Regions from separate parts of the Paraburkholderia sp. SIMBA_053 genome, predicted to be linked through region 3. Evidence: riboswitches for the same ligand, from Rfam matches in the RefSeq annotation. Region 3 holds a riboswitch; each other region holds the start of a gene.

Region 1 (7,287 bases), on a different contig from region 3:
TAGCGGAGCAATCCGGGCGGAGCGGATATCGCGATTGAAGCCGTTGATCTCCGCCGTGCCCGCGACGCGAAAACGGTCGGCGCCGAGCCTGCTCGTCACGATCTTCGCGCTGTCGTCGAGCAGGCTGACCCACGGCGCACGCTGCCTGCTCGTTGCATCGTCGAGACAAACGGTAATCGAATAGCCTTTGACCGGGTACACATTCACGTGATCGCCGAGCATCGCAGCAAAGTCACGGCTTTTCACGCCGGCACACACGACGATCCGCTCGAACCCGAAGCGCTGCGTCTCGCCTTCGAGGTGGGCTGTGAGCGAGAAGCGACCTTCGGCGGGTTGCTCGATCGACATGATTTCCGCATCGTAATGAAACTGCACGCCGTGGCGCACGCATGCATCGGCGAGACCGCGCGTGAACTTGTGGATGTCGCCAGTCGAATCGGACGGCGTGAAAAAGCCGCCGTAAAAATCGCCGTGCAGCGTGGGCTCGATGCGCTGCACTTCGCTCGCCGTCACCGCGCTGCGTTCGAGTCCGCCTTCGCGCAGCAGGTCATTCACCTTGGCCGCCGCGTCGAACTCCTTGCGCGTCTTGTAGACGTGCAGAATGCCGCGCCGTTCGAGATCGAAGTCGATGCCTTCCTGCTCGGCGATCGAAAACAGATGCTCGCGCGCGGCGATGGCAAGCCGCACCGTTTCGACGGTGTTCGCCCGGTAGTGGGGAATCTGCCGCAGGAACTCGCCCATCCACGAATACTTGTGCCACGTGGGCACGGGATTGAGCAGCAGCGGGGCGTCGCGCGTGAACATCCAGCGCAAGCCTTTCAGAACAGTGGCCATGCTGTTCCAAACTTCTGCATTGCTGGCCGACAGCTGGCCTCCGTTGGCGAACGAGGTTTCCATCGCAGCATAGCGATGACGTTCGAACACGGTGACGTGGTGGCCGCATTGGGCGAGGGCGTGCGCGGTCGTGACGCCGGTAATGCCGGCGCCGATAATGGCGATTCGTGACATGACATGGTCCAGAGTAGTTGAGCATCACCGGGTTCGATTTCGTACGAAACCGGTGCCGATGCCCCATCTGTCCATGTACCTGAGAGTTTCTTCCCGCGCTGCGCGAAAGCGCTGTATGTGCGCGGGAATCCCCTTCGGTGGGCGCGCGCGGCGCCGCTCTCCAGATGTTCCTGCTGCGCGGTCCTTTTGCCTGAGAGTTTCCGGGGCGGTTGCTCCGTCGGCGTCGCCCTGGCTTCAGACGATCTCTCCCGCGCTGCTTTGCAGAACGCCACGACGATACCGGGCAAAATTTCTCCCGGCAAGTGTTTTCTGGCGCGTTACGTATGCTGCGTGATGCGCAACATCGACGTGTCGTAGCCAAGCGCACGCACTCGCTCGATCAACATGTCTTTCACACTGGCGACCGGTTTCGCTTCACGCGTCAGAATCCACAGATAGCGTCCGCTCGGTTCGCCGACGATCGACCAGCTGTAGTCGTCGGCGTGATCCAGCACCCAGTAATTGCCGACGAAGAACGGGCCGAAGAACGACACCTTCAGCTTCGCGTTGTTCGATCCAGCTACCACCTTGGCGCGCCCCTTCGAGGCGTCGAGCGGGCCTTCAACGCCACCCTTGCGGCAACTGTTGGTCACGTCGATCAGGCCGTCTTCACGCGCGGCGTAGTCGGCGGTCACCGACTCGCAGCCTTTTTCAAAGCGGTTTTCGTAGCGTGCCAGTTCGTACCAGCGGCCCAGATAGCGCCCGAGGTCGACCGGCTTGGCGGGCTCTGGCACACGCGCATTGCCGCTCTTGCCGCCTGGGTTTAGCGCACAGGCGCCGAGCAGGCACACGGCGCCCACCGCGAGGGAGATAGCGCTCACGCGCAGGACCGACTGTGAACGCATTGGCATTAAACACTCCGTGTCGAGAAAGACGATGAGAAAGCAGACCTCGTGCCCAGCGCACGTTTACGCGCCGCAGTCCGTCGCGACGATTCATACGTCGTCAAGGCGCGGGCCGTTTATCATAGTGCCCACCAGGAGAAAAGTGCCGCCTCGCAGAGCGATGGTAAGGCGTGTTATCCACGACCACACCGGCACATGCCGCTACATCAAATGAACTCGACTCCCGACGCTCCGTCCCGTCCCGCCATCCGCGCATTGACCCTGCTCGAGGGGCGCGTGCTTGGCGTGCTCGTCGAAAAACAGCACACGGTGCCCGACAGTTATCCGCTCTCGCTCAATGCGCTGACATTGGGCTGCAATCAGAAGACCGGCCGCTCGCCCGTCATGAACGCGACCGAGGCAGAAGTACTAACGGCGCTCGACGGTCTGAAACGGCTAAGCCTCGTGATGGAAGCCAGTAGCAGCCGTGTGCCGCGCTTCGAGCACAACATGAATCGCGTGCTCGGTCTGCCGAGCCAGTCCGCCGCGTTGCTGACCACATTGTTGCTTCGCGGCCCGCAGACGGCGGCGGAGTTGCGCCTGAACAGCGCGCGCTTGCATGGCTTTGCCGATATCTCGTCGGTCGAGGCGTTTCTCGACGAACTCGCCGCGAACGATCCGCCGCGTGTCGTCAAACTGCCTCGCACGCCGGGCGAGCGCGAAAACAGATGGATGCATCTGCTATGCGGCGAAGTGAACCTGAGCGAGTTCGCGCAGTCGGGCGGAGGCGAGGACGAAACCGTGCCGCTGTCCACGTTCGAAGCGGTGAAGGCTGAACAGAAACGGCTTGCCGATCAGGTCAACCGTCTTCAGGGAGTGGTACGGCGCATGGCAGCCGAACTAGGCATCGACGCGAACGATCTCGACGCCTGACGCCGGCCGCTCAGGTTTCGGCGCCGCGCCGCGGATCTGCGGATAACGCTCGCTGAGTACGGTAGAAGTTGCGCGGCGGCACATTGGGCGAGTCTTGTGCAAGCCGGTCGAGTTCGTCGCGAATCGCGGTCAGATAGTGGCCGTCGCGCGCGTCGGCATCGCCCGCAAAAACCGATTCGAGCCGCCGCCGCACCGCGCCATAACGCGCGCCTGCGGCGCGATGTTTTTCTGCGCGCTCCGCATAACGCATATACGTTTGCAACGCCGACGACACCGCGGCGATCACGCTCACGAGGCCGACCAGAATCCTGATCTCCAGTGAGACCGCGTTCGTGTTCAGCGATGCAAACACCGCCGTGCCCACGAACGCGGCCAGCACGGTAACGAGCCAGCCCAGCTTACGATCACGTGCGGACAACAGATCGGCCATGTCGTAGTGGCTCATTTGCGATTCGCGCGCTCGCCGGATCCATTTCAGCAACAGTTGCTGTTCATCGACTGGCGGCTCATAGGCTGGCAGATTCTTCATGGGGCTCGTCAGGGCAGTTGCGTGCCGCGCGCCGCGCGCATGCACTGACGCTACTGTGCCACATGAAAGCGCGGCCTGGCGCGCTGCCGGTCACGCGGCCACGGCTGTCGGCCGGGCAACGGCAAAGCGCTCGTTGTGCGCGTTGCCATTCAGGTAGAAGTCGCCGATGGCGGCCTCGCGAATGATCGCCGGGTTGTGCGACGCGAGCACTCGCGCATTGCGCCAGTAGCGGTCGAAGCGCCGCGTTTCACTGGTCGCGGACGCGCCGCCCACTTCGAATAGCAGCGTGGCCGCCTGCAAGGTCTGCTCGATCGCGATCTGCTGCGCCTGAAAGGTCTGAATGTCGAGGCGAATGTAGGTGTCTTCGGTGGTGCGTCCTTCCTGTCGCGCAACCAATACCTCGTCGATGGCCCGCGCGAGCGACGCACTAACGCTTTGCGTCGAATAGGCGAGACTCGCAAGCCGGCCGACCACGCGATGCACGAGCGGATTGTCGCGGGGACTCGATTCGCCTGGGATACCGAAGGTTCTCGTCTTGCCCTGCGTAAAGGCCACTGCATCGCGCAGCGCGGCACGGCTGATGCCAGCCAGATTCGCGACGTGCAGGGCCTGGTAGTACGAGGTGAGCACACTGTTGCGGCGCGGCGCCGACGCGTCGTAGCGCCGGTACACGTTCTCTCGCGCAACAGGTACATGATTGAAGCGCGCGGTGCCGCTGCCCGTCAGACGCTGGCCAAAACCGTCCCAGTCGTCGATACGCTCGAGGCCCGGCGTGTCGGCGGCGACCAGCACGCGCACGTCGCTTTGTCCGTCGTACGCGGTTACGTCCACCCAATCCGCGTACAGCGTGCCCGTGGTGTAGTACTTCTCTCCGTCCAGATGCCACGCGCCGGCGGATTGCGTCAACCGCACACTGTTGTTCGTGCCGGCCGTGCGCTCGGCCACTGCGCCGCCGATTATCTGCCCTTGCGCGACGCGGGTGAGCCAGCGGTCGCGTAGCGCGTCGTCGCCATATTCCAGCAGCGATTCGATGAAGCCGCCGTGCACGCGCAAAATCTGCGGCAGGTTCGAGTCGGCTTCGCCAAGGCGTGTGACGAGCGCGAGGAATTCGCTCAGCGACACGCCTTCGCCACCATATTGTTCCGGCACGCGCAGCTTCGTATAGCCGGCTTCACGCAGCCACTGCACGGGTTCGTAGGCTAGCTCGCGATGGCGTTCGCGATGCACCGCGCCTTGCGCGATGCGTGCGAAGACCGGCGCGAAACGGCGGGTCAGCGCGTTGTCGTCGAAAAGCTGGGCGGCGTCGGCAATGCCGGCCGCAGAGGCCGGCTCGGCATGCGATGTGGGCGCGGACATGGATTCTCCGTAGTGAGGCGCGCAATGCGCAATCCGTCAACGGTACGGCATGACACGCGCCGCGAGCAACGAAGCATTTGGCCGATTCTTAGCAGCGGGAGAGAAATGGCTCGGGCGCATTCCTGCTGCATGGCCCGTATGGTCCGTACTGGTCCGGATGGTCCGCGTAGTCCCCATGCTCGCGGCGCACTCACGACCCGCGCAGCGTGCGGCCCCGCACACACGCTGCGAGGCGTGCGGTGCATGCTCGCAATACCGGCAATACCAGCGATACCCGCCATACCTGCTTGAGCCCGGGCGGCCGCTTGCGCCTGATCCGTCGAGCGCTCAGCAACACCGGTGCAAAAGCGCCAACCGTATCCTGCACTCTGTGAGACCGCATGAACGAGACAACGCATCGTACGCGGCGCTACGACATCATCACCGACGAAGCGCAATTCCGCGCGCTGCAGCCAGAATGGGACGCGCTGTGGACGCGTGCGCAAGGCTACTACTATCAATCGTTCAGTTACTGCTGGCTCGCATGGCAGCATGTGTCGAAGCCGCACGGACGCATGCTCAAATGCATCGTCTGCCGCGAAGACGGGCAGCTCGTCATGATCTGGCCGCTCGAAACAGTCAAGCGTGCGTTATGGACGTACCTCGTGCCGCTCGGACCCGAAGGCGGCGACTACACGAGCGTGCTGGTTACGGACGACGCATCGGCCCCGGCGCTGATCGAAGGCGCATGGAACATGGCGCGCCGCCGCTGTGGCGCGGACTTCATTCATATGCCGTATGTTCGCGAGACGCTCGATCTTCACAAGCTCGTGTCGCGCGAACGCCGGGTGCTGTTCTGCGAGCCTCACCAGGCGTCGGCTGCGCGTTTGCGCGGGCAGGGCACGTGGGACGAGTATTGCCGGTCGCTTGGCACGCTATTCGGCAAACGGCCGGGCGGCTTCGTCAAGCGTTTGTCGAAAGAAGGCACGGTGGCCGTGCGCGTCGTCGATCCGGCCGACGAGGGCGAGACCGCGTCGATCATCGAATTGATGTTCAACTGCAAGCGCAGCTGGAGCGACCGCGTCCGCAAACGCAGCGTGTGGCTCGACTCACCGGAGTTCGAGCGCTTTCTAGGCAAGCTGATTTATTCGCCGGACGTGCCTTCGATGGCGCGCCTGATCGTCGTCACGCTGAACGAGGCACCGGTGGCGGGCATTATCGTGAGTCTCGGCAATCCTTGGGCAAGCGCGATTTTTGCCGGCTACGATCCCTACTATGGCAAATGCTGTCCCGGTCTGATCGCGGTCGAAGAATGCGTGAAGTGGGCGTTCAACAACGGCTTCGATCTTGACTTCGGCGTCGGCGCGGAGCGCTTCAAGGCCTATTGGGCGCGCGGCGAAGCGTCGACGGCATGGACCACGCAGATCGTCAACTCGCACTGGGGATGGCTGGCGATTCGAGCGCGCCGGGTCGCCCGCGCACTCGCGGCCCGCGCGAGCGGGCCGGCTCAAAACGCTACGACCGATCCCGATTCCGCGCTCGCGTCGCGCCGGTGATCACGGCGATACCGAAGAGAATCACGGCCACGATCGCGATCACGTGCTGCGCGACATGTAGCGCCGTCAATCCCCACGCGACGCCGCCAATGAAAATGATCCATCCGGCGAGGTAGATAAGCAGAGTCATCGTTTCTCCTTGTAATTTTCGGCCGATGGCGCCGGTCGTCTGCGTTGCAGAATTTACCGTGCGCGCCGATGAGCCGCTGGCATCGCCCTGACACGGCGGGCGGGTGTGCAGAAACGCTACCGCCGCCATGCGATCAGCGGGACTAACTCCAAGCACATTGCGCGCCTGCCCTCGGCGCAGTGCTCCCGCAGTGCTCCCGCAGTGCTCCACTACGACCGGAATGCGGTTTGCTTCGCCACGGTGTCAGCAGCACAAAAACGCGATGCATTGAACCATGGTCACGACCAAGCGAACAACCCGACGCACGCCGGCAGCCGAGGACGAAACATCGGCGCAGCCCGAAGTCGATCCCGACCAGCAGCCGGCGACGCTCGACGATTGCCGCCGCTGTCCGCTTTGGGCCAACGCCACGCAAGGCGTGCCCGGCGCCGGCCCGCGCCGCGCGCCGATCATGATGGTCGGCGAACAGCCCGGCGATAAGGAAGATCTGCAAGGCTTGCCCTTCGTCGGACCCGCCGGAGCATTACTCGACGACGCACTCGTTGAGGCCGGCGTTGGCAGGAAAGAAGTCTATGTCACCAATGCGGTCAAGCATTTCAAGTGGACGCCTCGCGGCAAGCGCCGCATGCACAAAACGCCGGCGCAACGCGAAGTGGACGCATGCCGTTACTGGCTCGATCGGGAACTGGAGAGCGTGGGCGCTCACGTGATTGTCGCGTTGGGCGCGACCGCGTTGAGGGCCGTGCTCGAAGATCCCAAATCGCGCTTGCAGGATGCGATCGGCAAAGTGATCGAACATGGCGGCCGTTTGGTGATCGCAACGTATCACCCGTCGTTTGCACTGCGTGCGCCCGATCCCGAGACGCGACACCGCGCCTATGCGGCGATTGTCGCCGCGCTACAGGACGCGAGGAAACTCTCGCAACGGCACAG
Region 2 (7,287 bases), on a different contig from region 3:
TGCTCAGGCATCTCCCGATCTTCCTTCCTCCCAGTGAGCGACGCCTTCGACCAGTGCATAGTAGGCGATCAAGATACCGGCAAGTGGATCCGCCCACCACCATCCGGTAACCGTGTTGAGCGCGACACCGACGAGCACGGCTGCTGCGAGATAGGCGTCGACGACGGTCACGCGCGATTCCGCAATAAGCACCGCGTTGTGCAGACGACGGCCAGTGACGAGCTTGCCGCGTGCAAGGCCTAACATAGCAATGACCGTTGCCGTAAGCCATGCAATGCCTGCGGGCGACCTTGCCGGCCGTCCCCCGGTGACGAACACAAATATAGTTTGAACCACGATGTAGACTGCCAACGCGATGAAGGCAGCTCCGATCGTCTGTAGAGCGAGTCTTTCCTTGTTGCCTCGGGCACTTGTCAGATGCCAGATAACCACTACGGAAGCGAATATCTCAATCAGGGAATCCAATCCAAAACCTGCGAGGGCTACTGATCGCGCGGCCATTGCAGCAAACCCGACAATCACAAACCCAGCGATGTTCCATCCCAAAGTGATGTACTCAAGAACAAGTCCACGCCGCAGCAGTTGACTCCGTTGGGAATGACCGGTCGCGCTCCGCCTCTCAGTTTGATGTTCCATAGATGCAAGCTCGAATATGTGCCGCGGTCTACAATAGAGCGCGTCGAGCTCACCCGAACGTTGTTCGGCCACCTTTTGCCTGTACGAGTCAACCGATGTAGTTGAAAGACCGCTTACGTCAAAGCGAATACCGAATAACCGCGGCTGCTCATTGATGAAACCACCCTGATCAACGGGGTGATGATGCACTTCTCATCGAGCCGCTTCCGGCGGTCATCGAAGGGCGTCATCATGAGCAGGTATCGCATTGTCCCACTCCGCCTAAATGCTGCATGCGGTCCGCAATAGCTGCAATCGCACACCGCGATGGGTCGTAGAACAGATATCAAAACGATCCAGGGAGGACCGCGCGGGCGGGAAAGCGCAACGTTTCATTTGTCGTTTCACCATGCAGGTAACGACCAACCGCCAGCGCCGATTCTTGGGATGTCTCAACCGGCGCTGACCGTTGCAGCTATCGGACAATGCCGAGCAATTCGAGTTCCGCCTCAGAGAAAAGCCGCGATCGCGACAGGAACCGTAGTCCGGACGCCCGCTCCAAGGAGAACATTCCGCCATTCCCGGGTATAGCGTCGATGATAACCTGGGTATGCTTCCACGACTCGTACTGTGCTTTCCCCATATAAAACGACACGCCCTCGATCTCCCCCAGACGAACGTCTGAGTCGCCGACTATAAGCTCACCTTCTTGCAAACACATCGGCGCACTTCCGTCACAACAACCGCCCGACTGATGAAACATCAACCTCCCGTGTCTCTTGCTAAGTTCTCGAATTAGCTCAATTGCTTCTTTGGTCGCCGTCACTCGTTGAGGAATTTCTGACATCTCATACTCCTTGATTAAGCAGATCAGGCTACTTTCGTCGCCGTGCTCGCGGCATCGTGAACAACTGGGCTCATGAGAGAAGCCACGGTATACGCAGTTGCGGCTGAAAGCGTCCACCCCAAATGTCCATGACCTGTATTGTAAAAGACACCCGGAATCTTGCCTCGTCCTACACGCGGCAACATGTTAGGCAGCATCGGCCGTAAGCCGGCCCATGGCACGACTCGAGAAGTCGACATCTCAGGGAAATGCTTTCGCGCCCACGCGATGAGTGGGGCGACTCGGTCAGCACGGATGTCACGATTTACGCCATTGATCTCGGCCGTCCCAGCGATCCGAAAGCGATCAGCCCCCAAGCGGCTAGTCACAATCTTTGCTGCATCATCCAGAAGGCTTACCCAAGGCGCTGCAGCCCTGCTCTCCTCGTCATCAAGATAGACCGAAATTGAGTATCCCTTCACCGGATAAACGTTGACATGGTCACCCAGTATCGAGGCGAATCCACGGCTCCCCACACCTGCACAGATCACAACTTGATCGAACTCATCGACTTGCTCTTGATCGGCCGCCGTTGACACAACCCGAAGACCTCCCGCGGATAGAGGAACGATATTCTGCACATTTGAGTCGAACCGGAATCGGACGCCGTGGCGTTCGCACGCGTCTGCAAGACCTCTCGTGAACTTGTGTATGTCTCCGGTCGAGTCCGACGGTGTGTAGAAACCATCATAGAAATCGCCGTATAGAGTCGGTTCTATCTTGCGTATCTCACTTGCCGATACGGATTCACGGTCTAATCCTCCAGCTTGCAGGAGCCTATTTACCTTGGCCGCCGCGTCAAAGCCCTTTCGGTCGGCATAGAAATGCAGAATCCCACGCCGCTCTAGGTCAAAAGAAATATTCTCTTTCTTCGCGATCTCGAACAGGTATTCTCGCGCTTGTAGTGCTATGCGCACCGTCTCCACAGTGTTCGCTTCGTAATGCGGGATCTGCTTCAGGAATTCGGCCATCCACGAATACTTATGGTACGAAGGCGACGGATTTAAAAGTAATGGAGCCTCCTTCGTGAGCATCCATTTAAGCCCCTTTAGCACCGTAGCACTACTGTTCCAGACTTCAGCATTACTCGCCGAAAGCTGCCCCCCGTTCGCGAACGATGTTTCCATGGCTGCGTAACGATGACGGTCAAAAACGGTAACGTTGAATCCCCGCGGGGCGAGAGCGTAGGCAGTCGTGACGCCGGTAATACCGGCACCGATCACAGCGACTTTTGGCATGGTCATATATCCAGATGGTTTAGTGTTCGCCAAAAAACTGGCGTCCAGGCCCCATCTGTCCTGTTACCTGAGAGCTTCACTTCCCCTGTATCAGAGAAGTTCCCCTTCGGTGGATGCGCTAGGCATCACTCTCCAGATGTTCGCGTTGCGCAGTCCTTTTTGCCTGAGAGTTTCCGGGGCGGTTGCTCCGTCGGCGTCGCAAAAATGCGATCTCTTCCGCACAACATCTTCGAACACCTACACCCTATCCTACACAAAAATTCTAAGCAAATTCGTTCTCAGCTCTATCGCTTTTATGAAGCGTAGAAATGCGAAATCTTCCGAGTCCATCTCTCTATTCTTGACTTCATATATAAATGTTTCATATAAGATAAAAGGTGCGACCTTCACGCACGCTACAACCTCATTGCATACCAACCAAACCATTATCAAGACACTATGGATCAACTCATCGAATCAAGACTCAGGAAAGCGATCAAACCGTTTGGAGCCTATGCAAATGTGAGCCAAGCGGATGGACTCATCTATGTATCCGGGATGGCCGGCTTTTTGGATGGAAAGCTGATTAAAGGGATAGTCGGCGACTCGATTGATGTCGAGCAGGCAGCTTTCGCAGCTCGACAAACCATGCTAATGACACTTGCATGCCTCGAAGAAGCGCTTGGTCTCGAGAAGATAAGGCCGCTGCATCCGGCTCACCGTGTATTCGCGAACGACAAGCGACTTCGAACAGCATCCGGCAGTCGCCAATGGTGCTTGCGATGTTTTGTCTAGTGTATTTGAAGGCGAACCGCTGCCGGCTCGAACCGCTATCGGCGTGTACACCCTTCCCATGGGTATCGCGGTCGAGATCGATAGCGTATTCAAATTGAGCTGAAAGAACATTGGCACACTTGACGTGTGCCAATCCCTAATACCGCGAAGTCGGAACCTCAACGATCTCCCTACTCTACCAACGTACACAACGCGGATTACACAGGACGTTGTCACATCTCGTGGCCTGGCTGCGGGGGATGCGACGAGAGAGTATCTTTTCGCTATTCAGGACGGTTCATTACGCCCCTCAGGATTGAGAAAAGCGCGTATACCTGATCCCATACTGGTACTCAGGCAACCCAAGCCTAGTGAAGCATATTCCGCCAAACCCGGTCGCCCTTTCCATCTATGCTTCGATATTGCGATTTTTCGTTTCTGGGAGAAATATTAGACCGACGACGAATGACACCGCTGCGATCGACACTGGATACCAGATGCCCGCGTAGATGTTCCCGGTGGCGGCAACAAGCGCAAACGCAGTCGTTGGCAGGAAACCTCCAAACCAGCCATTGCCGATGTGATACGGCAGAGACATCGCGGTGTATCGGATCCGCGTAGGAAAGAGCTCGACCAGCGTTGCTGCGATCGGGCCGTACACCATCGCGACGAGAAACACCAAGCCGGTGAGCATCAACATAACCATTGGATAGTTGATCTGGCTCAGATCAGCGCTGGTCGGATATCCCACTGCGCTTATCTGCCTGCCGAGCGCTCCATTAAACTCCTTAAGCTTCGCCTTGCGTTCGACCGGACTCAGGGTCGTCCCTTCGAAGCTTGAAATAACTTGATCACCCACCCGCACAGAAGCGACGGTACCTGCTGGTGCAGCTTGATTCTCGTAGTTCACGGACGCCTTGGCAAGGAAGGACTTGGCGATATCACAGGAGTTCACAAACTCAGAGGTGCCAACCGGGTTGAATTGAAACGAACATGTCGCCGGATCCGCAACCACGACCACGGGTGCGCGCTGCTGCGCCTCGGCGAGAGCAGGATTCGCATAGCGGGCCAAACCATGGAATAGTGGAAAATAGAGAAGCACCGCAAGCAGGAATCCGGTGAGCATGACCGGCCGCCGCCCGATTCGATCCGACAGCGATCCGAACAGAACAATCAAGGGTGTGCCGATAACCAAAGCGCCAGCAACGAGCAGGTTCGCCGTAACCGACTCCACCTTCAACGTCTGGGTCAGAAAAAACAGAGCGTAGAACTGACCCGCATACCAGATTACAGACTGCCCTGCTACGAGACCGAAAAGCGCGATCAGAACGAGCCTGACATTCGACCATTGTCCGAATGCTTCCTTAATCGGCGCTTTGGAGGTCGCATTCTCAGCCTTCATCTTTAGGAATACCGGTGACTCATGAAGACTGAGCCGAATCCAGACCGACATGGAAACCAGAACTATTGAGAAGATGAACGGAATCCGCCACCCCCAGTCGGCAAATTTCGATTCGCCCAACGTCAGCCTTACGCCCAACACCACCAAGAGAGAAAGGAAGAAGCCGAGGGTCGCAGTAGTCTGAATCCACGACGTAAATGCACCCCGCTTACCAGTGGGTGCGTGCTCGGCGACGTATGTGGCAGCACCGCCATATTCCCCTCCGAGCGCAAGCCCTTGAATCAGGCGAAGTACAATCAACGCGACAGGCGCTGTGATACCAATCGTCGCGTAGCTTGGCATGATGCCAACAACAAACGTCGATGCCCCCATCAACAAGATGGTGATCAAGAATGTATATTTTCGCCCAACAAGGTCACCCAATCTACCAAATACCAGCGCCCCAAATGGTCGGACGGCAAATCCCGCTGCAAACGCCAATAACGCAAAGATAAACGATGCTGTCTCATTGACACCGGAGAAGAACTGCTTCCCAACAATAGCGGCCAACGAGCCGTACAAGTAGAAGTCGTACCATTCGAAAACCGCGCCTAGCGAAGACGCGAACACAATCTTTCGTTCCTCGCGTCTCATCCCTTTCGATGGTTGTCCGGTGTATATCGATGTGCTCATGTCCCCTCCAATTCGCCCGTTCACTTATGTAGATTACGCACTAGATTCCGAGCAGATAACGGCGATCCTCGTCGGACATCGACTCAAGCCATTGCGCTTCAGCTCCCGGCTCCGGCAAGACCTTGCCATATTCGACCATCTGCGAGGGAAGCAAATCAGATACGTACACCCACACGGAGCGGCCTTGTGTACCAGCAGCCTCAACGACTACCTGCGAAATGTCTTCGAGAAGTTGTCGCTTCTGCGCGGCAGTCCTTCCAGCCCGAATGTGGCCGTGGATAAAGATCAGCTCAGACTTCAACGGACTGCCCCCAAGAAAGTGATCACCCTGCTGAATTTCCTGAAAGATGACCTGAGCGAAAAAACCCTGCGCCCCCGTTGCATTGGTATGCGAACGGGTGATGCCGTCCGCGATTTTTTGCTTCATTTCTTTCGTAAGACGGCCCGAGGCCGCAGACACCACGTAGGTAGGCATGAATCTCTCCTTGCAAAATGGTTCGAATACTTAAGAGGATCTAACCGTCAGAAAAGACTACGATGAAGACACATGTTCCGATGTATGTACATCTATTAAGGCGTTGCTTTATAGATGTATATACATCTTATATGATGCGAATGAGTGCGCGTACGAGTGTTTACCCTTCTTTAGGGCTAAGAGCGCGGACTGACCTGCTGCAGAGATTCCAGCGCCTCCAAGAGACGGGTATTCGCCGGCCCTCTCATGAACCGCTGCACTTCAGCTTCAACTTTCGCCTGCGCGACCCGCCAATAGGGCTCGGCGCTTCGCAGTTTTTTCACACCCTCTTTGCTCAGGCTTGCCAGTTTATATCGTGCATCGGTATCGGGAGTAACCTGCACCCACCCCGCACTTATTAGAATATTCAGATTACGTGAGATCGTAGTTCTGTCCAGAGCCGCCTCTGTTGCTACCTCGCTAAACGTCGCCGAACCCAGCCTCTCAAGAGCGCGAAGCAGAGAAAACTGGGTGATCTTGAGGCCAATGGGCCTCAAAGCTTCGTCGTAAACGCTAGTCAAAGCGTTTGCAGAACGTCTGAACTGAGTGCAATAGCAGTCCGTGAACATACGATTTGCGGTTGGCCTTTGCGGTTGCCGAACGATCGGCGGTAAATGTATATGCATTTACCATAGCCTGAATCTTCCGAGAAGTCAACGCCCGTTTGTGCCGGGCCACCAACGCGTCCGCGGGCTCTTGTGGCAGCCCCCGCTCGCCCAACAAATATCGCCTGCGCGGCGCAAGCAGGCGGCAACATCGAATCGCCGGACCGCGGATTCGATCGGGGTCAGCTCGGGAAATACCGCTACCTCCTAACGGGCGCCTCGCCCTTATATGCGGACGTCCATGACCCATATCAGATAGTCGCCGGTGCGCTTCCGAACGATCACGCTCTCACGGCCCTGCAGCCCCTAATCGCCAGCATCAGGTCGGCGATGTTGCTCACCGATAAGCTGTTCCCGACGCGGATCGGTGCGTAGGACGTGGGTAACGCAACCGTTTCGACGTCGATCAATGTCCCGTTCGGCCAATTCGACGGAAAGCCCGCGAGCACAAGCGAGTGCGTCACCCATCCCCATGCACTCGACGTCGCGACGCCGTCCTCGACAGTCATCGGAGTAAGAGTAATGATAAAAACCGCTTCTTTGACGTCGCATTCCTAAGCGAGCAGATTCGCCACGCCCAGCATTCGTTGCTGCAAATCGTT
Region 3 (7,287 bases):
ACCGTCGAACGATAGTTCTGCTCGAGCTTGATCACATGCAGCTTCGGGAAATCCTTGCCGAGTTGTGCAAGGTTCTCGAGCGTCGCGCCGCGCCAGCCGTAAATGGCCTGATCGTCGTCGCCCACCGCCGTGAATGCCGCGCGCGGACCGGCCAGTTGCTTGAGCAATTCATACTGGCAGGCGTTGGTGTCCTGATATTCGTCGATCAGCAGATAACGCAGCTTGTTTTGCCAGCGATCGCGCACCTGCTCGTTGCTCGCGAAGAGTTCGGCGGGCAGGCGGATCAGATCGTCGAAATCGACCGCCTGGTACGCGTGCAGCGTCGCCACATAGTTGCGATAGACGATCGCCGCCTGGTGCTCGTCTTCATTCGCGGCAATCGCGATCGCCTGTTCGGGCATGATGAGCCCGTTCTTCCACAGCGAAATGATCGACTGGATCTTGCGGATAAAGCCCTTGTCCGTCGAGCCGACCTGCTCCTGGATCATGCCGAAGCAGTCGTCGGAATCCATGATCGAGAATTGCGGCTTGAGGCCGACGTGTTCCGCTTCCTGCCGCAGAATCTGCACGCCGAGCGAGTGAAACGTGCACACCGTCAACTGATTGACGGGCACTTTGCGGCCTTCCTTGCCGGGCGTGGTCAGCGTCTTGCCTTCGAGCAGTTTTCCCACGCGCTCGCGCATTTCCGCCGCGGCTTTATTCGTGAACGTGACCGCTGCGATGTGGCGCGGCTCGAAGCCCTTTGCCTCGATCAGGTGCGCGATTTTCTGCGTAATCACGCGCGTCTTGCCGCTCCCTGCGCCGGCGAGTACGAGACACGGCCCGTCAAGGTAACGGACCGCTTCATTTTGAGCGGGATTCAGGCCTGCGGACATCGTCTGTGGATGGGGTAGTGCGGGTTGAAAAGCGGCTGTTCAGACGGAGCACTCGAACACGCCGTTTGATAGCGGCGCCTGAGGCGCCGCAGCGCAGTATTGCCGGTCGCGAAGCCGGCGCATGCCGCGCGGCGCGCGCTCAGGGAATGCATGCCACGCGTTGCGAGGCTCGCCCGGCGCGCCTCGGTTGGCGCGAGAGGAGCGATGTTAACACGGATGAAATCGGCGGATAGATTCGCTCGACGAATCCCGCCGTTGAACCGGCGCCCACCGCTTTGGGAAAAATGGCAGAGCTTCGGCACCTGGCCTGCCGGCGCAATCCCGGTCCCGGCCATGCCACAATGACGGCGTTGCGCGCCGCCGCCGCGGTGGCAAAGCGGCGCGCCGTTTTTGCAGGAAGACACGCATGTCCGCATCGCTGAAAATTGGATTGATGGGTTACGGATTCGCAGGCGCGACGTTTCATGCACCGGTGATCGAGCACTGCGGCCGCGCCAGCGTCGCCGCCATCGCGACCGGCAGACCCGAGGCCGCGCTCGCCGACTATCCGCACGCGAAAGTGGTGGCCGATCTCGACGCATTGCTCGCGCTCCCGGAGATCGACTGCGTGGTTATCGCCACGCCGAACGACACGCACTTCGACCTCGCGCGCCGTACGCTCGAAGCAGGCAAGCATGTGGTGGTCGACAAGCCGGTTACGCTGAGCGCCGCCGACGCTCGCACGCTCGCCAACATTGCACTCGCGCGGGGCAAGCTGTTCGTGCCGTTCCACAACCGTCGCTGGGACGGCGATTTCATGACCGTTCGCGATCTGCTCGCGAGCGGCGAGTTGGGACGCCTCACGCACTATGAATCGCATTTCGACCGGTTCCGTCCCGAAGTGCGTCAGCGTTGGCGCGAGGAAGCGTCGCGCGGCGGCGGGCTGCTGTTCGATCTCGGACCGCACCTGATCGACCAGGCTCTGGCGTTGTTCGGCGCGCCGCAGACCGTGTCCGCGACCGTTCGCACCCATCGCGATGACGCGAGCGCGCCTGACTACGTGCATATCCAGTTGGGCTACGGCGGGTTCGAAGTCGTGTTGCACGCCAGCGCGCTGACGGCGATCGTCGCGCCGAGGTTCGCCATTCACGGCACGCGCGGCAGTTACGTGAAGTACGGTCTCGACACGCAGGAAGACCAGTTGAAAGCCGGCTTGCGTCCGGGCGACGAGGGCTTCGCGGCCGGCAATGCCGCAGGCACGTTGCGCGTGCTGGAGGGCGACCGCGAAGTGGAGCGCGAATTGCCGACGCGCAACGGCGATTATGCGGGCTTCTACACCGCGCTCGCCGAGGCGATCCAGCACGGCGTGAAATTTCCGGTGAGCCCGCAAGATGCCGTCGACGTGATGACCGTCATCGAACTGGCGGCGCGCAGTTCCGACGAAGGCGTCCGCCTGCCGTTCCAGCGGGTTCGTTGAACGGCGTTACAGGCTATTCAGGTGTTGCCGGCGCGGCGTAAAGTGCCGCGCCGGCAAAACTGACAAAGCGGAAAGCAATATAACGTTACAAAAGAGCGGGCCGTCCGGGTCAGCGCTCGTCTGCCGTGATCCGTTGCTACGCCTGTAGCACCGCAAAACCACAACGACTTCACGGAGAGTTCATGTCACGTCCCATCCGCGCCCTCGCCGCATGCGTATTACTGAGTTCGCTCGCCGCCTGTGTGGTAGCACCGCAGACCGAGCCGCCGCCGCGTCCAAGCCCGCAACAGATCGCCGATAAACGCCTGCATCAGGTCGACGGCCGCATCGACAATCTGAGCCGCCGTATCGACAATCGCGTCAATCAAGGCTATTACCCGCCGCCGCAAGGCGATGCGTTGCATCATAGGCTGGATGTGATCCGGCGCGAGGCGCACGAAATGGCCGGGCAACATGGCGGCGGCTTATCCCCCGACGAACAGCGTGTGCTGAACCAGGAACTGGACGGCGCGGCGCATGCGATCGGAGAGTAAGGGCGAATAAGGACGAATCAGGGCGAACGAGGACGAATGACGGCGAATAAACCGTTCATTTGACAAGCCTCCGGCCCTCGCGTACATTCGCCGCACGCGTCGGGAGAGCGCGCGGGCCGCTGATTTTCGCAGGCCGCGCCGCCGAAGGGGCACACCCGCAAACTCTCAGGCAAAAGGACCGAACGCGTCGAAAGACCGGCCGCCACGTAACACACGCAACATCAAGGCGCCGTTTTTCGCACTCTGGAGAGCGGCAGTAGCCGTCTGCATCGCAATGTCGTGCAGATCCGGCAAGCTGCCCACCGAAGGGGCGCGCGTTCCGCCGTGACGAATCAACGTCGCCGCGGCAGCGCAATCTCTCAGGTATCGAGGACAGAGGGGCCATGCAGAACCACGCTCGCAGCCAGCAGGCCGCGAGGCGCGGCTCTGCATGGCCTTTTTTGTTTCGCGAGACGCCCGAGGCCCCATGACCGAACTCAAACACACTCCGCTCAACGCCACCCATCGCGCGCTCAACGCTCGCATGGTCGATTTCGGCGGCTGGGACATGCCCGTCAACTACGGCTCGCAGATCGACGAACACCGCGCCGTGCGTACCGACGCCGGCATGTTCGACGTCTCGCACATGTGCGTCATCGACTTCACCGGGGAACGCGTGCGCGGGTTCTTCGAGCATGCGCTCGCCAACAACGTCGCGAAGCTGCAAACGCTTGGGCGCGCGCTGTACTCGTGCCTGCTGAACGCGGACGGCGGTGTAATCGACGACCTGATCGTCTATTACTTCGGCGAAGATCATTTCCGCGTGGTGGTCAACGCGGGCACCGCCGACAAAGACATCGCGTGGTTCAAGCAGCTCAACGAAGGCGGCTTTGGTCTGACCATCACGCCGCGCCGCGATCTCGCGATCGTCGCCGTGCAAGGTCCGAACGCGCGTGAGAAGGTTTGGCAAACCGTCCCGGCCATCCGCTCTGCCACCGAAACACTCAAGCCCTTTAACGCCGCGCGCGTCGAATCGACACCGTTCGGCGAATTGACCGTTGCACGCACCGGGTACACCGGCGAAGACGGCTTCGAGATCATCGTCCCGGCCGATCACGTCGTCGCGTTGTGGAACGCGCTCCAAGCACAGGGCGTGCGCCCGGCGGGTCTCGGCGCGCGCGACACGCTCCGTCTCGAAGCCGGCATGAACCTGTACGGCCAGGATATGGACGACAACATCTCGCCGCTCGACGCCGGTCTCGCGTGGACCGTCGACCTGACCTCCGCGCGCGACTTCGTCGGCAAGAACCGGCTGGAAGCGGACGGCTCGCGCGCGGCGTTCGTCGGTCTGATCCTGCTGAAGGAGAACGGCAAGGCCGCAGGCGTGCTGCGCGCGCATCAGAAGGTCGTCACGCCGCACGGCGAAGGCGAAATCACCAGCGGCACCTTCTCCCCGACCATGCAGGAATCCATCGCCTTCGCGCGGGTGCCGAAAGGCGTGCAACCGGGCGACACGGTTCATGTTCAGATTCGTGACAAATCCGTGCCCGCAAGCGTGGTAAAACTGCCGTTCGTGCGCAACGGCAAAGTACTCGCTGTGAGTTGAAGCATTGTTAGCAGCCGGCGCGTGCGTCCTTTTCCCAGTTTTTAGTCCATATCGAATCACACCGCATAGGAGCATCCGATGAGCATCCCGGCCGATCTGAAATACACCGAATCGCACGAGTGGGTCCGCACCGAGGCGGACGGCACGCTGACGGTCGGCATCACCGACCACGCGCAGGAAGCGCTCGGCGACATCGTCTTCTTCGAAGTACAGGAACTGGGCAAGACCGTCACGGCCGGCGATACCGTCGCCGTGATCGAATCGGTCAAAGCCGCTTCGGACATTTACGCGCCGGTTTCCGGCGAAATCATTGAAGCGAACACCGCCGTTGCCGACACGCCCGATTCGGTCAACAGCGCCCCGTATGAAAGCTGGCTCTTCAAGATCAAGCCGGCCTCGGACGCAGCACAGGATCGTTTGATCGACGCGGACGCGTACTCGAAGTCGATCGGCGCCTGATTCACTTTTATATAACCCGACAGGTGCGGCGCGTCCCTCGCGAAACACACGGGACCGCGCGCTGAAGAAAATCCCTTTGGGATTGCTCCTTCAGGAGACCTTGCGCACAGCGCCAGGTTTCGAACGGTCCAGCACGGACAGCCGCACCGCCAGGAACACCATGAAGCTCGAACACCCGGATCGTCTGATGAACCGCACTCCTCTCTCGCTCGCCGCGCTCGAAGTGCATGACGCCTTCGCTGAACGGCATATCGGCCCGGATGCGGCCGACCAGGAAGCGATGCTCGAAGCCTTGGGCTTCGCGTCGCGCGCCGCGCTGATCGACGCCGTCATTCCAAAGACGATCCGCCGCACCGAACCGCTGCCGCTCGGCCCCTTTGCACAGCCTAAGAGCGAAGCTGAAGCGCTCGCCGCGCTGCGCGAACTCGCGGACAAGAACCAGGTGTTCCGCTCGTACATCGGGCAGGGGTACTACAACGCCCACACGCCGACGGTGATCTTGCGTAACGTGCTCGAGAATCCCGCGTGGTACACGGCGTACACGCCGTATCAGCCGGAAATCTCGCAAGGCCGCCTCGAAGCGCTGTTGAACTTCCAGCAAATGATCGTGGACCTGACAGGTCTCGCGATCTCGAACGCGTCGCTGCTCGACGAAGCCACCGCCGCAGCTGAAGCAATGACGCTGCTGCAACGCGTGGGCAAGCCGAAGTCGAATGTATTCTTCGTCGCCGACGACGTGCTGCCGCAAACCATTGAAGTGGTGAAAACGCGCGCCACGCCGGTCGGCATCGAAGTGAAAGTGGGCCCCGCAGCGGAAGCCGCGAACGCAAATGCATTCGGCGTGCTGCTGCAATATCCGGGCGTGAACGGCGACGTGCGGGACTATCGCGCGCTGACCGAGGCGATCCACGCAGCGGGCGGCCACGTGGTGGTCGCCGCCGACCTGCTCGCGCTGACCGTGCTTACGCCGCCGGGCGAGTGGGGCGCGGACGTGGCCGTCGGCAACACGCAGCGCTTCGGCGTGCCGGTCGGCTTCGGCGGCCCGCATGCGGCCTACCTCGCCGTGCGCGACGAATTCAAGCGCCAGATGCCGGGCCGTCTCGTCGGGGTGACCGTCGACGCGCAAGGCAATCCCGCGCTGCGTCTCGCGCTGCAAACGCGCGAACAGCACATTCGCCGCGAGAAAGCGACGTCGAACGTATGTACGGCGCAAGCGCTGCTCGCGATCATGGCCAGCATGTATGCGGTGTACCACGGCCCGCGCGGTCTCAAGACAATCGCGTTGCGCGTGAACCGCATCGCCTCGTTGCTCGCGGAAGGTGCGAAGCAGCTTGGCTACACGCTCGTTAACGAAACGTTCTTCGATACGCTCACTTTCGACACCGGCGCACGCACGCAAGCGTTGCACGACGCGGCCAAAGCGAAGCGCATCAATCTGCGCCGCGTGAGCGACACGCAAGTCGGCGTGTCGATCGACGAAACGACATCGCGTCGCGATCTCGGCGATCTGCTGGCTGTGTTCGCCCAAGCCGCAGGTGCGAAAAACGCGCCGCAAGTCGACACGCTCGACGCCGCGATCACGGCATCCAGCACGGCCTCGGTGCCGGCCGCACTCGAACGCACGAGCGCGTATCTCACGCATCACGTATTCAACCGTCATCATTCGGAGACGGAAATGCTGCGCTATCTGCGCAGCTTGTCGGATAAGGATCTCGCGCTCGACCGGTCGATGATCCCGCTCGGTTCGTGCACGATGAAGCTGAACGCGACGTCGGAAATGCTGCCGGTCACGTGGCCCGAGTTCGGCCAGATTCATCCGTTCGCACCGGCTGAGCAAACCGTCGGCTACCGCGAAATGATCGATCAGCTCGAAGAAATGCTGGTCGCCGCAACCGGCTACGCAGCGGTTTCGCTGCAACCGAACGCGGGCTCGCAAGGCGAATACGCCGGCCTGTTGATCATCCACGCATATCATGCGTCGCGCGGCGAAGCGCATCGCAACGTCTGCCTGATTCCAGCTTCGGCGCACGGCACGAACCCGGCGTCGGCGCAAATGGCCGGCATGCAGGTCGTGGTCGTTGCGTGCGACGCGCAAGGCAACGTCGACGTCGAAGATCTGAAGAAGAAGGCCGACCAGCACGCCGACAAGCTCGCGGCGATCATGATCACGTATCCATCCACGCATGGCGTGTTCGAACAGAACGTCCGCGAAATTTGCGAGATCGTGCATGCGCGCGGCGGTCAGGTCTATGTGGACGGCGCGAACATGAACGCGATGGTCGGCTTGACCGCGCCGGGCCAGTTCGGCGGCGACGTCTCGCACCTGAATCTGCACAAGACCTTCTGCATTCCGCACGGCGGCGGCGGACCGGGCGTCGG

Evidence for each region. Region 3 has a riboswitch for glycine ahead of gcvT (glycine cleavage system aminomethyltransferase GcvT). Riboswitches for the same ligand answer to the same signal wherever they lie in the genome.
Region 1: another riboswitch for glycine. It lies ahead of SB753_RS01820 (D-amino acid dehydrogenase); the one in region 3 lies ahead of gcvT (glycine cleavage system aminomethyltransferase GcvT).
Region 2: another riboswitch for glycine. It lies ahead of SB753_RS29030 (D-amino acid dehydrogenase); the one in region 3 lies ahead of gcvT (glycine cleavage system aminomethyltransferase GcvT).

The regions. Positions count from the first base shown of each region.
Region 1 is NZ_JAWRXU010000001.1:386,529-393,815, reverse strand. Features, by position in the region: gene SB753_RS01820 (D-amino acid dehydrogenase) at 1-1,008, opposite strand, end outside; glycine riboswitch at 1,177-1,269, opposite strand; gene SB753_RS01815 (lipocalin family protein) at 1,326-1,898, opposite strand; gene SB753_RS01810 (YceH family protein) at 2,103-2,804, shown strand; gene SB753_RS01805 (SLATT domain-containing protein) at 2,815-3,333, opposite strand; gene SB753_RS01800 (acyl-CoA dehydrogenase family protein) at 3,424-4,689, opposite strand; gene SB753_RS01795 (GNAT family N-acetyltransferase) at 5,070-6,224, shown strand; gene SB753_RS01790 (hypothetical protein) at 6,184-6,354, opposite strand; gene SB753_RS01785 (UdgX family uracil-DNA binding protein) at 6,629-7,287, shown strand, end outside.
Region 2 is NZ_JAWRXU010000014.1:103,745-111,031, forward strand. Features, by position in the region: gene SB753_RS29020 (cation transporter) at 4-636, opposite strand; gene SB753_RS29025 (DUF779 domain-containing protein) at 1,091-1,462, opposite strand; gene SB753_RS29030 (D-amino acid dehydrogenase) at 1,486-2,739, opposite strand; glycine riboswitch at 2,880-2,968, opposite strand; gene SB753_RS29035 (hypothetical protein) at 3,178-3,513, shown strand; gene SB753_RS29040 (MFS transporter) at 3,902-5,566, opposite strand; gene SB753_RS29045 (tautomerase family protein) at 5,607-6,041, opposite strand; gene SB753_RS29050 (MarR family winged helix-turn-helix transcriptional regulator) at 6,218-6,706, opposite strand.
Region 3 is NZ_JAWRXU010000007.1:121,108-128,394, reverse strand. Features, by position in the region: gene SB753_RS21625 (UvrD-helicase domain-containing protein) at 1-875, opposite strand, end outside; gene SB753_RS21620 (oxidoreductase) at 1,282-2,331, shown strand; gene SB753_RS21615 (hypothetical protein) at 2,514-2,864, shown strand; glycine riboswitch at 2,955-3,056, shown strand; glycine riboswitch at 3,098-3,250, shown strand; gene gcvT (glycine cleavage system aminomethyltransferase GcvT) at 3,331-4,449, shown strand; gene gcvH (glycine cleavage system protein GcvH) at 4,528-4,908, shown strand; gene gcvP (aminomethyl-transferring glycine dehydrogenase) at 5,069-7,287, shown strand, end outside.